One region of the Fusicatenibacter sp. genome, then DNA from elsewhere that is predicted to be linked to it. Evidence: predicted binding sites of a transcription regulator. Region 1 holds the regulator's gene; each other region holds the start of a gene.
The links. The regulator Rex, encoded in region 1, represses fermentation and respiration genes when NADH is low (regulators of the CRP and FNR family bind a similar motif). The targets are predictions, from matches to a motif close to ATTGTTAANTANTTAACAAT.

Region 1 (3,149 bases):
GAGATCCTGCAGCAGGGCTTCTTCCGGAAGCGGCTCATCCTCCTTCCAGAAATCCGCCATTGCTTCCGGCAGGGCACAGAAAAGCGGCGTACGGTTTCTTTCCTCTGTTACAACCTTTACCATGCCGGCACCGGATGCAAGGACTGCCCTGGCACACAAAACAGCGGCTCCGCACATGGCACCGGAACCGGCAAGTACCAGCACCTTTCCGAAGGTTCCCTTATTTCCCATCGGCGTGCGGGTAAGAAACCGGTCCAGATCTTCTTTTTCCACCGAACCGTACCAGGGCGTCTCCTCTTCTCCTGCATCAAAGCCGATTCCGATGTCACGGACCAGGACCTCTCCGGCATATCGTTTTCCGGGATCAAAAAGAAGCCCTGGCTTTGCACAGGCAAATGTCACCGTGGCTCTGGCTTTCACCGCCGCATCAAGGACCTCTCCGGTATCCGTGTGGATCCCCGAAGGGATGTCCACGGCGAGAACGGGGACGCCGCTTGCGCAGATTGCTTCCACTGCTCTCCGGTACTCCCCTACCAGCGGGCGGGATACGCCAATTCCAAAGATGGCATCTATGATAACAGTATATTCCCGGAAATCCGGATTCTTAACCTCACGGACCCCATAATTTTCCGCAATTTTCTTCTGTGCTCTCATGCCTTCACTGTATTTTTCCGGATTTCCAAGACAGAACAGTTCCGCATCCACGCCTTTCGTCTTTAAAATCCGTGCAATTGCCGCACCGTCCCCGCCATTATTTCCGGGACCGCACACGGCAAGAACTTTTCCTGTATCCCATGTTCCATTTTGAAGTTCCTCCACACAGGACAGCGCCGCGCGCTCCATCAGTACCAGGGACGGCACTTCCATCGTTTCCATGGTATTTCGGTCTGCCTGCTTCATCTGTGCTGCTGTAAGAATCCGTTTCATCGCTTCTCCTCCTTTTCCCGCATCTTCCGGGGACTTAACAGAAAAAGCCTCCGGTTTCCCGAAGACTCTCCTGCTTTTGTTTTTTGTTTCTTAATTGTTCTTTGGATGCTCCGCCTCATATCTGTTCAGATTGTAGGAGAGACGCATCAGACTTTCGGAAAGATGGACATTCTCTACGATCACATCTTTCGGAAGTTTTAAGTTCAGATCGGTATGTGCAAAATTCCAGATTGCTTTCACACCATTATCCACGAGGATCTCTGCCATCTCTACCGCTTTTGCTTTCGGCAGTGTCAGAGCTGCGATCTCTACGTTGTGCTCCTTGATAAATTCCGGAAGCTCGTCCGCCATGCGGATTTCAATTCCGCGCACGGAAATTCCTTTTAATACCGGGTTGACGTCAAAAATACCGACCGTTTTGAATCCGCTTCTTTCAAAGGCCGCGTAATTGGCAAGCGCCTGTCCCAGATTTCCGGCTCCGACAAAAATCATATTGTGGACTCTGTCCAGACCTAAGATTTTTCCAATCTCACTGTACAGATACCGCACGTTATAACCATATCCCTGCTGGCCGAAGCCGCCGAAATTATTTAAATCCTGGCGAATCTGGGAAGCTGTCACTTTCATCCGCTCGCTCAGCTCACCGGAAGAGATCCGTTCTACTCCGTCCTCCAGCAATTCGCCCAGGTAACGATAATATCTAGGAAGTCTTTTGATAACTGCCCGAGAAATTCCTTTTTCTTCCAAGATAAATTCCTCCTTATTTACACCTGCATATACTCATATTATATATGGTTGATAGAAAATTGTCAAAGATTTCTTGAAATTTTGTGTATTACTCTCTATAATAAGGATGGTGTATTATGTCAAAATACAGAAATATGTTATCTGGAGGAACCACATGATTCTTGCATGTCAGAATATCTCGAAAGCATTCGGGACAACGGAAATTATCAAAAATGCATCTTTTCATATAGAAGAACGCGAAAAAGCCGCACTGGTCGGCATCAACGGTGCCGGAAAATCGACGCTGTTAAAAATCATCATCGGCGAAATGAGGGCCGATGAGGGAGAGGTCATCCTCTCCAAAGGAAAGACGATGGGCTATCTCGCCCAGCATCAGGATCTGACCGGACACCTTTCCATTTACCAGGAAGTGCTGACCGCGAAACAGAATCTGATCGATATGGAGGAACGCCTCCGTCAGATGGAAAGCGATATGAAGACAAAATCCGGTGCAGAGCTGGATGAACTTCTTTCCACCTACACCCGCCTCTCCCATACCTTTGAACTGGAAAACGGATACGCGTACCGCAGTGAAGTCGTCGGTGTTTTAAAAGGTCTTGGCTTTTCCGAGAGCGATTTTGAAAAACAGGTGGACTCCCTCTCCGGCGGTCAGAAGACCCGCGTGGCACTTGGTAAACTGCTGCTCACCAAACCGGACATCATTCTGCTCGACGAGCCGACCAACCACCTCGATATGGACTCGATCTCCTGGCTCGAGACGTATCTTTTAAATTACAGCGGAGCCGTCCTGATTGTCTCCCATGACCGTTACTTTCTCGACCGCGTTGTCACAAAAGTCGTTGAAGTGGACAATAAAAAAGTAACAACTTTTGAGGGAAACTATACCGCCTACAGTCAGAAAAAAGCAATGCTCCGCGAGGCCGCTTACCACGCCTGGGTCAACCAGCAGCAGGAAATCCACCATCAGGAGGAAGTCATCGCAAAGCTGAAATCCTTCAACCGGGAAAAATCCATCAAGCGCGCCGAGAGCCGTGAAAAGATGCTGGACAAAATGGATGTTCTCGAAAAACCGACGGAAGTACGCTCCGATATGCGGATCCGTCTGGAGCCGCGCATCACCAGCGGAAACGATGTGCTGACCGTCGAGCATCTCTCCAAAGCCTTCCCGGGACAGACGCTTTTCCAGGATCTGAATTTCGAAATCAAGCGCGGGGAGCGCGTCGCAATCATCGGAAACAACGGAACGGGAAAAACGACGATCTTAAAGATCTTAAACGAAGTCATCCGACCGGATGCCGGCTCTTTTACACTTGGAAGCCGTGTACAGATCGGTTACTACGATCAGGAGCATCAGGTGCTCCACATGGAAAAGACCATTTTCCAGGAGATTTCCGACGCGTATCCGTATCTGACAAACACCGAAATCCGAAATGTGCTGGCCGCCTTCCTGTTTACAAACGATGATGTCTTCCAGC
Region 2 (3,149 bases), on a different contig from region 1:
CATCAACGCTCACCACGCCGGAATCCCTGGAGCTGTGCCGCCATATGCGCAATGCCGTAGATGCAGGCCTTTCCCATATGGTGATGGAAGCATCCTCCCAGGCGCTCAAATACGAGAGAGTCGGAAACACGCATTTTGATACCGCCATTTTCCTGAACATCTCCGAGGACCACATCAGCCCGACGGAGCACAAGGATTTTGATGATTATTTCCAGTCGAAATTAAAGATCTTCGACCGCTGCACCTGCGCCTGCGTGAACCTGGACAGCGATCATATCGAGGAAATCCTGAAAGCTGCGGCAAAATGTGAGCGCGTCGTTACGTTTGGATCGAAAGAAAATGCTGTAATCCGCGTGAGTGATATCAAGCCGGGCAGAGGAAAATTTTATTTCCATGTGGCAGGACCGGATTTCTCGGAAGATTTTACCCTGCCGGTGCACGGAGCCTTCAATGTGGAGAATGCCGTAGCTGCCATTGCGGCTGCCTGGTCGATGGGAATCCCGGTTTCGCTGATCAAGGAAAGCCTCCTTGGCGTCACCGTTCCGGGAAGGATGGAGACGTATGAGAGCAGCGCGGGCGAGGTCACAGCGATCGTGGATTTCGCACACAATGGCCTGAGTTTTGAAAAAATGTTTGATACCGTAGCACTCGAATACCCGGGAAGCCGCGTAAGCGTTGTGTTTGGAGCCCCGGGCGGAAAAGCATTCAACCGCAGAAAAGATATGGGTGAGATTTCCGGAAAACGGGCGGACCGGATTTTCCTCGTACCGGATGATCCGGGAAACGAAGATCCGCAGGCGATCTGTGAGGAGATCGGCGGATACATAGCAAAGGAAGGTGCATCCTTCCAGATCCGCATGGACCGCGGAGCAGCAATCCGGGAGGCGATTCTTGGCGCCGTACCGGGAGAGGTTGTTCTGATCCTTGGAAAAGGCGCGGACGTGACGATACACGTCGGAAACGGAAATGTGCCGTACCGGTCAGATGCCGTCTATGCAAAAGAGGCGCTTGCCGAATATGGAAATGCATTTGCCGAAGCGGCAACGGCCCGTGAAACAGAAGAATAGAAGCAAAAACAGAAAAAACAGAGCAAAAAAGACACGGAACAGAAAAATCCGTGTCTTTTTTGCGTCTGGCGGCAGCAGAAACGAAAATCAGACAGGAAATTTGGCGGATACATCCTACAAAATGTAGAAAAGAAGGACAAAAACTAACACGTATGACGAAAAGTTGTTAAAAATATAACGAACGAAAGTTAGACATGTGAAACTGAGCGCAGAAAGCAAAAACCCGGGAACCATGCGGAAAAAGACGAATTCTGCGGGATGAAGGACAAAGCTGTAAGTTTTTGGAAAGAATTCTTGTGAAAAAGAACAAAAAATGGTATAGTTGTATTGAAATATGTCCAGAACACCCCTTCTGGAAGCGTACGGGCTCGGTGAGAAAAAAGATTTCACGAAAATGCTCGAAAAAAACACTTGTTAAATTCTTGTCATAGTGCTATGATAAGGAAAGTGAAAAATTTATCAATCACAAAAACCAACTAGGGGTATTTTAGAAAGGAGTATTTATGAGCAGCAAGATTACCATCATTGGAGCTGGAAGCGTTGGATCTACGATCGCCTATACACTGTCGAACGAAGATATCGCATCTGAGATCGTCCTCATCGATATTAACAAGAAAAAAGTAGAGGGAGAGGTTATGGACATCGCGCAGGGTACCTGCTTCCGCGATCCGGTCTCCATCATTGCCGGTGAGTATGAGGATGCCAAGGACTCTGATATCGTAATTATTACTTCCGGTATTGCAAGAAAGCCTGGCCAGACCCGTATTGAGCTGACCCAGACCAACGTAAACATCTTAAAATCCATCACACCGGAAATCGTAAAAGCGGCTCCGAATGCCATCTACATCATTGTAAGCAACCCGGTTGATATCATGACCTACGTGTTTACAAAGATCTCCGGACTTCCGGAAAACCAGATCCTTGGTTCCGGTACCATGCTGGATTCCGCAAGACTTCGCTGCGGACTGTCTGAACACCTCAACATTGCCCAGAAAAACATCCACGCTTACGTATTCGGTGAGCACGGCGATACTTCCTTCATTCCGTGGAGCGGCGCTTACGTTTCCGGTGTCAGCCTGGACGAGTACTACGAGAGCGTAGAAAAAATGGGCAGAGACGTTACCAAGATCGACAAAGATGCTATGCTTGAGTATGTCAGAACCTCCGGTGGACAGGTTATTGCAAACAAAGGAGCTACGTTCTATGCAGTATCTGTTGCAGTATGTAAGCTGGTAGCAACCATTCTTTCTTCTTCCGATTCTGTAGCAACCGTATCTTCCATGATGCACGGTGAGTACGGCATCGAGGATGTATGCTTAAGCACACTGACCCTCGTTGGACCGAAAGGCGTACAGGGCAAGATCCCAATGCGCATGACAAAAGAGGAAGTAGAAAAACTCAAAGCAAGTGCCGATGCATTAAAAGCAGTTATCGCACAGATCGAGCACTAAGAGCGTTTTTTAGCTCAAAACATAAAACCTTATGGCAGTGGCAGAAAGTGCGAAAGAGCGGTATCTCCCACTGCCTTAACGTGCGCCTGAAGGGGTTTTCCGGAGGGTGCACGAAAAGAAGAGTACCGGAAGCTTTTCCGGTGCCGGACAGAAGATACCGCGGGAAAAATGGAAACCAACAGGAGCAAGTAAGAAAGGAGCAATTCCATGACCTACAGTTATTTTCCGGGCTGTACGCTGAAGAACAAAGCAAAAGATCTGGATCACTATGCCAGAGAGTGCGCAAAAGTTCTGGGATTTGAACTGGAAGAAATTGAAAACTGGCAGTGCTGCGGAGCCGTGTATCCACAGGCATCCGATGAAATCGCCACAAAACTTTCTTCGGTTCGCGCCTTAGCAGACGCCAAAGAAAAAGGACAGGATCTGATCACAGTCTGTTCCGCCTGTCATCACGTGATCAAACGCGTAAACGATGACATGGCGAATGTAGAGGACATTCAGACCAAAGTAAACAACTACATGGCTCTTTCCGAGCCGTATCTTGGCGAAACAAAAGTGCTTCATTATCTGGAAGTACTGCGTGACGTCGTTGGATTTGACAAGATCAAAGAGAAAGTGGTAAATCCATTAA
Region 3 (3,149 bases), on a different contig from region 1:
ATAGCCGGATCAACGCCCGGAAGTTCAGTCGGAACTTCGAAGTTGAAGTACGGAATAGTCTTTGTCGGAGCTTCGTTGATAGCACCGCTTAAGATTGCATCGATGATTCCACGGGTATCACGGATGGAGATACGTTTTCCGGTTCCGTTCCAGCCTGTGTTAACCAGGTATGCTTTTGCTCCGCTCTTCTCCATTTTCTTAACAAGCTCTTCTGCATATTTGGTTGGGTGCAGCTCCAGGAATGCCTGGCCGAAGCATGCGGAGAAAGTAGGAGTCGGCTCGGTGATTCCACGCTCGGTTCCTGCAAGTTTTGCAGTGAATCCGGACAGGAAGTAGTACTGAGTCTGCTCTGGTGTCAGGATAGATACTGGCGGAAGTACGCCGAATGCGTCTGCAGACAGGAAGATTACGTTCTTCGCTGCCGGTGCAGAAGAAATCGGGCGAACGATGTTCTCGATGTGGTTGATCGGATAAGATACACGAGTATTCTCGGTTACGCTCTTATCGTTGAAGTCGATTTTGCCTGCTGCATCAACGGTAACGTTCTCAAGCAGAGCGTCACGTCTGATTGCATTGTAGATGTCCGGCTCAGACTCTTTGTCCAGGTTGATAACTTTTGCATAGCAGCCGCCCTCGAAGTTGAATACTCCGTTGTCGTCCCAGCCGTGCTCATCATCACCGATCAGGAGACGTTTCGGGTCTGTGGAAAGTGTTGTTTTTCCTGTTCCGGAAAGTCCGAAGAAGATTGCGGTGTTCTCGCCGTTCAGGTCTGTGTTTGCAGAGCAGTGCATGGAAGCGATGCCCTTCAGCGGCAGATAGTAGTTCATCATAGAGAACATACCTTTCTTCATCTCTCCGCCGTACCATGTGTTGATGATAACCTGCTCGCGGCTTGTGATGTTGAATACTACTGCTGTTTCAGAGTTCAGACCCAGCTCTTTGTAGTTCTCAACTTTTGCTTTGGATGCGTTGTAAACAACGAAATCCGGCTCGAAGTTCTCAAGCTCTTCTGCGGTAGGTTTGATGAACATATTGGTTACGAAGTGTGCCTGCCAAGCTACCTCAACGATGAAACGGATAGCCATACGGGTGTCTTTATTTGCGCCGCAGAATGCATCTACAACGAACAGTCTCTTGTTGGAGAGCTCTTTTTTAGCGATCTCTTTTACTGCTGTCCATGCTTCCTGGGTTGCCGGATGGTTATCGTTTTTGTACTCATCGGAAGTCCACCATACAGTGTCTTTCGAGTTCTCGTCCACAACGATGTATTTGTCTTTCGGTGAACGGCCTGTATAGATACCGGTCATAACGTTGACTGCACCAAGCTCTGTCTCCTGGCCTTTTTCATAGCCTTCCAGCTCTGGTTTTGTCTCTTCCTCAAATAACTGCTCATAAGAAGGGTTGTACACAATTTCTGTGGTACCGGTGATGCCATACTTTGTTAAATCAATCTGTGCCATCTTGTAATTAACCTCTTTCCTTTGATAGTAATACTGCTTCGTTCTGCAAAATGCAGAAATTTGAAGGTATCCTTTTTAAGAAACCGGACCAGCCGGCCTCTTCTACTCTAATTATACATAAAAGGTCAAAAAAATCAACTGAAAATCTTCCGTTTTTTTACAGAACGTGTCCCAAAATCTGTAAAAATTTTATAAACTTCTATTTTTTTAAATTTTCTGACAATTGCATTTTTGTGCACTTCATCCTGCAAATTGACATTTTTTGATTTTGTATGTTATAATATTAACAATTATGTCCGGAAAGAGGTTTCTTTATGTATTACGATCTGACCCGCGGGAAAATCTCCCGCTCTCTTATCCTGTTTGCCCTGTCGATGGGCGCCGGTGCGCTCTTTTCGATTTATCAGGGACGGAAGGATCTTTCTTCCTTAAAGCTTTCCATTATGCGCTGGCATACCTTTTCTCCGCCACGGCGCTTGGCGTTGCCGGAATCTGGATCGCCATTCCGATCGGCTGGGCACTGGCTGATATGACCGGACTTTTCTTCCTGCGGCGTGCATTCCGATCGCAGACGCCTTCATAAGTTCCGAATCTTATATCGCAGTACGGTTTTCTGCGGATAAACTGCGGAACTGCCCCGGCGTCTGGTGCATGCGGTCCTGGAAGACGCGGTTAAAATAGCTGATATTTCGGAATCCGCAGTCGCTCGCGATCTTGCTGATCGCCTCCTCGGTGGAAAGCAGCAGCCGGCAGCTCTCGGCAATCCGCAGGTTATTGACATACGTCACGGCGGAAATATGCATAATCGACTTAAAGAAGCGGCAGAAAGCGCTCTCACTCATATGAAACTGGCTCGCCAGTTCCGCGATTTCGAGATCCTCACAGAAATGAGCATTCATGTATGTGAGGATCTCTTTCATTCTGCTGACACGGTAATTCGTCGAGGCATCCATTTTTCCACTGTTCTTTTCTGCCGCGCTGTAATATCCCTGCCAGATTTTCAGAAGTTCCGCTTTTAACAGCAGCTCCCAGCCCGGCTCTTTTCTTTCCTGCAGATTTCGGATCTCCAGCATGGCCCGCGCCGTTTTTTCTGCAAGGCGTGTTCCCCGCTCTGTCTTGGATGGAAAACGGATCTCGGAGGACAGCACTGGTTCGATATACTGCTGCTGGATCCGGTCAAGCGATGTGCCGGACAGAAAACGCGGCTGGAATACAACGGCAAGAAACGTAAATTCCTGTCCGTCGATTCCCTCTACCTCATGCAGACGGTTTGCATTGACAAAGGCGGTCTCCCCTTCCCGCAGGAGAAAGGTCTCGGTATCCATATGAAAAACAGCTTCGCCCTTTACTGCATAAAAGAGCTCCACTTCCTCATGCCAGTGGCAGTACACCCGCACGGTGCTCTGCAGGTCTGTCTCGAAAACGTGAATGCTCAGCGGAAAAAGCTCATCGCCGTGGGGCTGTGTTTCTTTTCGGTAATTCATCTGTGAGAGCATATTTTTGTCTCCTCTCTTGTTTTGCTCTGCTGTCCCAATTGTAACACGAACTTTGCGATTCCGGCAAGTTTCCATGTTCTGCCGGCGAATCGCCCTTCCATGACCGTATTTTCCTTCTTAAATGATAATAATTATCATATTTTATCAGCTTATTGACATTTCTTTTCATCCACGCTATATTTTAGATACCCCG
Region 4 (3,149 bases), on a different contig from region 1:
ATACGCATTTGGCCTTTTTCAGACCTCATATATTTATGGAAGGACGAAGGGAATTGATATCCGGGAACACGGCAGCGGAAACGCAGGAACGACCAACGCGCTCCGGACTTTAGGAAAAAAAGCAGGCGCCATTACGCTTGCCGGCGACTGCATCAAATGTATTCTGGCGGTCCTGACGGTACGCCTGATCTTCGGGGCATCGCATCCGGAAATGCTGAAACTGCTGACGGTATATGCTGCGGCCGGAACGATTCTCGGCCACAACTTCCCGTTTTACTTAGGCTTCCGCGGCGGAAAAGGAATCGCTGCGACCGCGGGTCTGATTATCTCGTTTGACTGGAGAATCACTCTGGTCTGTGCAGCGCTGTTTTTCCTGAATCTTGCAGTAACCCACTATGTTTCCCTCGGTTCCATGATGGTTTACGTTGTCTTTTTTACAATGGCAGTCATCATGGGACAGGCGGGCTGCTTTGCGCTGGAACCGCCGTATCTCTATGAGATGTACGTGGTGATCGCGCTTCTTGCCGTGCTTGCCTTCTGGGAGCACCGTGCAAACATCAAGCGTCTCATCGCGGGAACAGAACGGAAAACGTATTTATCCAAAAAGTCGGAGAAATAAAATATGGCAAAGATTAGCATCATCGGAGCAGGAAGCTGGGGAACCGCCCTCGGCCTTCTGCTCTGCAACAACGGGCATGACGTGACGATCTGCTCGGAAAATGAAAAGGAAATTGAGAGCTTAAAGGAACACAGAGAGCATCTGACGAAGCTTCCGGGCGTAAAACTGCCGGATGAAATGAAGTTCACCTGCGATGTGCGCGGCTCCCTTTCTGAACAGGACATCCTTGTGATGGCAAAAGCATCCCCGTACGTGCGAACCACATGTAAAAAGTATGCGGCGGATATTCCGGACGGTCAGCTCATCGTCAATGTGGCAAAAGGCGTGGAAGCCGATACCCTGATGACGATGTCTCAGATCATCGAGGAGGAAGTGCCGGGAGCGAATGTCGTTGTTCTCTCCGGACCGAGCCACGCAGAGGAAGTCGGCCGCGGCCTGCCGACCACGATCGTTGTCGGCGCGCATGACCGTGAGAGTGCACTTTATGTACAGAATGTTTTCATGAGCCCGGTCTTCCGCGTCTACACAAGCCCGGACATCATAGGAATTGAACTCGGCGGAGCGCTCAAAAACGTTATTGCCCTGGCAGCCGGAACGGCAGACGGCCTCGGCTATGGCGACAATACGAAAGCGGCTCTCATTACCCGCGGCATCGCAGAAATCGCACGGCTCGGCACGGCGATGGGGGCCCATGCGGAAACCTTCTACGGTCTTTCCGGCATCGGTGACCTGATTGTAACGTGTGCGTCCGTACACAGCCGGAACCGGAAAGCCGGATACCTGATCGGCCAGGGCAGAACAATGCAGCAGGCGATGGATGAGGTTCAGATGATTGTCGAGGGTGTCTATTCCGCAAAAGCGGGTCTTACCCTGTCGAAAAAATTTGGAATCGAAACGCCGATCATCCAGGCAGTCAACCAGGTTCTGTTTGAAAACAAAAACCCGAAACAGGCTGTGGATGAACTGATGCAGCGTATGAAAAAAGACGAACTCGCCCCGGATCTCTGGGAGCGGTAAAAAACAGAGAATCTGTCACTTCTGTGAAATGATTGCGGAAGCGGCAGATTTTTTCTTTGCAAAAAAACGGGAACAACAGTCCTGCGGAACGACGTTGACGAAAAAAGATTGAAAAAAATTTAACAAAATTGCCGGAAAAAGATGACAAGATCTCCAAAATCAAGTATAGTGTTAAGAAGCGGAAAGATTGACAGAACAATTGCGGAGGAAAATACGACAGGAGGAAGAAAGAATGAGAGGAGTAGAAACAAGAATTCAGGAAATCCGTCATGCCATTTTTACGGAAGTTGCAAAAATGGCGTATGACGTGGACTCCCCGGTAGAAAAGACGATCGAGGAAATTCCTTACCGTGTAATTCCCGGTGAGGTCGGAAATTTTAGAAATGATGTGTTCCTGGAGCGGGCGATTGTAGGAGAGCGGCTTCGCCTTGCAATGGGACTTCCGTGCAGAAGCGCGGCAGAGCACGCCCCGATCTCGGACAATATTAAACTGGCAGACCAGGCGGAAACGTATTATACACCGCCGCTCATTAATGTCATCAAATTTGCATGCAACGCCTGTCATGAAAAACGGGTTCTGATCACGGAGGGATGTCAGGGGTGTCTGGCACATCCGTGCGTGGAAGTCTGTCCGAAAAAGGCCATTACGCTGGACCGCACCAATGGACGTTCCTATATTGATCAGGATAAATGCGTCAAATGCGGTCAGTGTGCCAAGGTATGCGGATACCAGGCTATTATCATTCAGGAGCGCCCGTGTGCGAGAGCCTGCGGCATGGATGCCATCGGCTCGGATGAGAACGGAAAAGCGGATATCGATTACGAGAAATGTGTATCCTGCGGCCAGTGCCTCGTCAACTGTCCGTTCGGCGCTATTTCGGACAAATCCCAGATTTTCCAGGTAATCCGTGCGATCCAGTCGGGAGAGCGCGTCTATGCAGCGCTGGCACCGGCCTTTGTCGGCCAGTTCGGACCGAAAGTAACGCCTGGAAAACTGCGTGCGGCGATGAAAAAGCTCGGTTTTGCGGATGTCTTTGAAGTTGCGATCGGAGCGGATCTCTGTGCGGCACAGGAGGCAGAGGATTTTGTGAACGAAGTTCCGGAGAAACTGCCGTTTATGGCGACATCCTGCTGTCCGGCCTGGTCTGTAATGGCGAAGAAGCTGTTCCCGGATTACGCAAACTGTATCTCGATGGCACTGACCCCGATGACGCTGACGGCGCGTCTGATCAAGAAACACAATCCGAATGCGAAGGTTGTCTTTGTCGGACCGTGTGCGGCGAAAAAACTGGAGGCCATGCGCCGGTCTGTCCGCAGTGAGGTGGACTTCGTTCTGACGTTTGAAGAGATGGCGGGCATTTTCGATGCGCGCCAGGTAGATGTGAGCGCACTCGAGGAAGATCCGGACGGCGTCAGCGATGCATCCGTGGACGGACGTAACTTTGCTGTATCGGGCGGCGTTGCAAAATCCGTGGAGAATGTGATCCGTGAAAAATATCCGGACCGCGAGATC

Region 2: a site for Rex is predicted at 1,478-1,497, ahead of ACY2VW_RS02285 (L-lactate dehydrogenase). Genes of this name have one in related genera too.
Region 3: a site for Rex is predicted at 1,732-1,751, ahead of pckA (phosphoenolpyruvate carboxykinase (ATP)). Genes of this name have one in related genera too.
Region 4: a site for Rex is predicted at 1,744-1,763, ahead of ACY2VW_RS02665 (4Fe-4S dicluster domain-containing protein). Genes of this name have one in related genera too.

The regions. Positions count from the first base shown of each region.
Region 1 covers NZ_CDRRUH010000041.1:20,949-24,097, forward strand. Annotated here, with positions in the region: gene ACY2VW_RS09790 (NAD(P)H-hydrate dehydratase) at 1-927, opposite strand, end outside; gene ACY2VW_RS09795 (redox-sensing transcriptional repressor Rex) at 1,018-1,674, opposite strand; gene ACY2VW_RS09800 (ABC-F family ATP-binding cassette domain-containing protein) at 1,829-3,149, shown strand, end outside.
Region 2 covers NZ_CDRRUH010000005.1:18,349-21,497, reverse strand. Annotated here, with positions in the region: gene ACY2VW_RS02290 (Mur ligase family protein) at 1-1,067, shown strand, start outside; gene ACY2VW_RS02285 (L-lactate dehydrogenase) at 1,571-2,518, shown strand; gene ACY2VW_RS02280 (CoB--CoM heterodisulfide reductase iron-sulfur subunit B family protein) at 2,726-3,149, shown strand, end outside.
Region 3 covers NZ_CDRRUH010000020.1:36,027-39,175, forward strand. Annotated here, with positions in the region: gene pckA (phosphoenolpyruvate carboxykinase (ATP)) at 1-1,460, opposite strand, end outside; gene ACY2VW_RS06495 (hypothetical protein) at 1,775-1,993, shown strand; gene ACY2VW_RS06500 (helix-turn-helix transcriptional regulator) at 2,054-2,956, opposite strand.
Region 4 covers NZ_CDRRUH010000006.1:29,603-32,751, forward strand. Annotated here, with positions in the region: gene plsY (glycerol-3-phosphate 1-O-acyltransferase PlsY) at 1-619, shown strand, start outside; gene ACY2VW_RS02660 (NAD(P)H-dependent glycerol-3-phosphate dehydrogenase) at 623-1,636, shown strand; gene ACY2VW_RS02665 (4Fe-4S dicluster domain-containing protein) at 1,869-3,149, shown strand, end outside.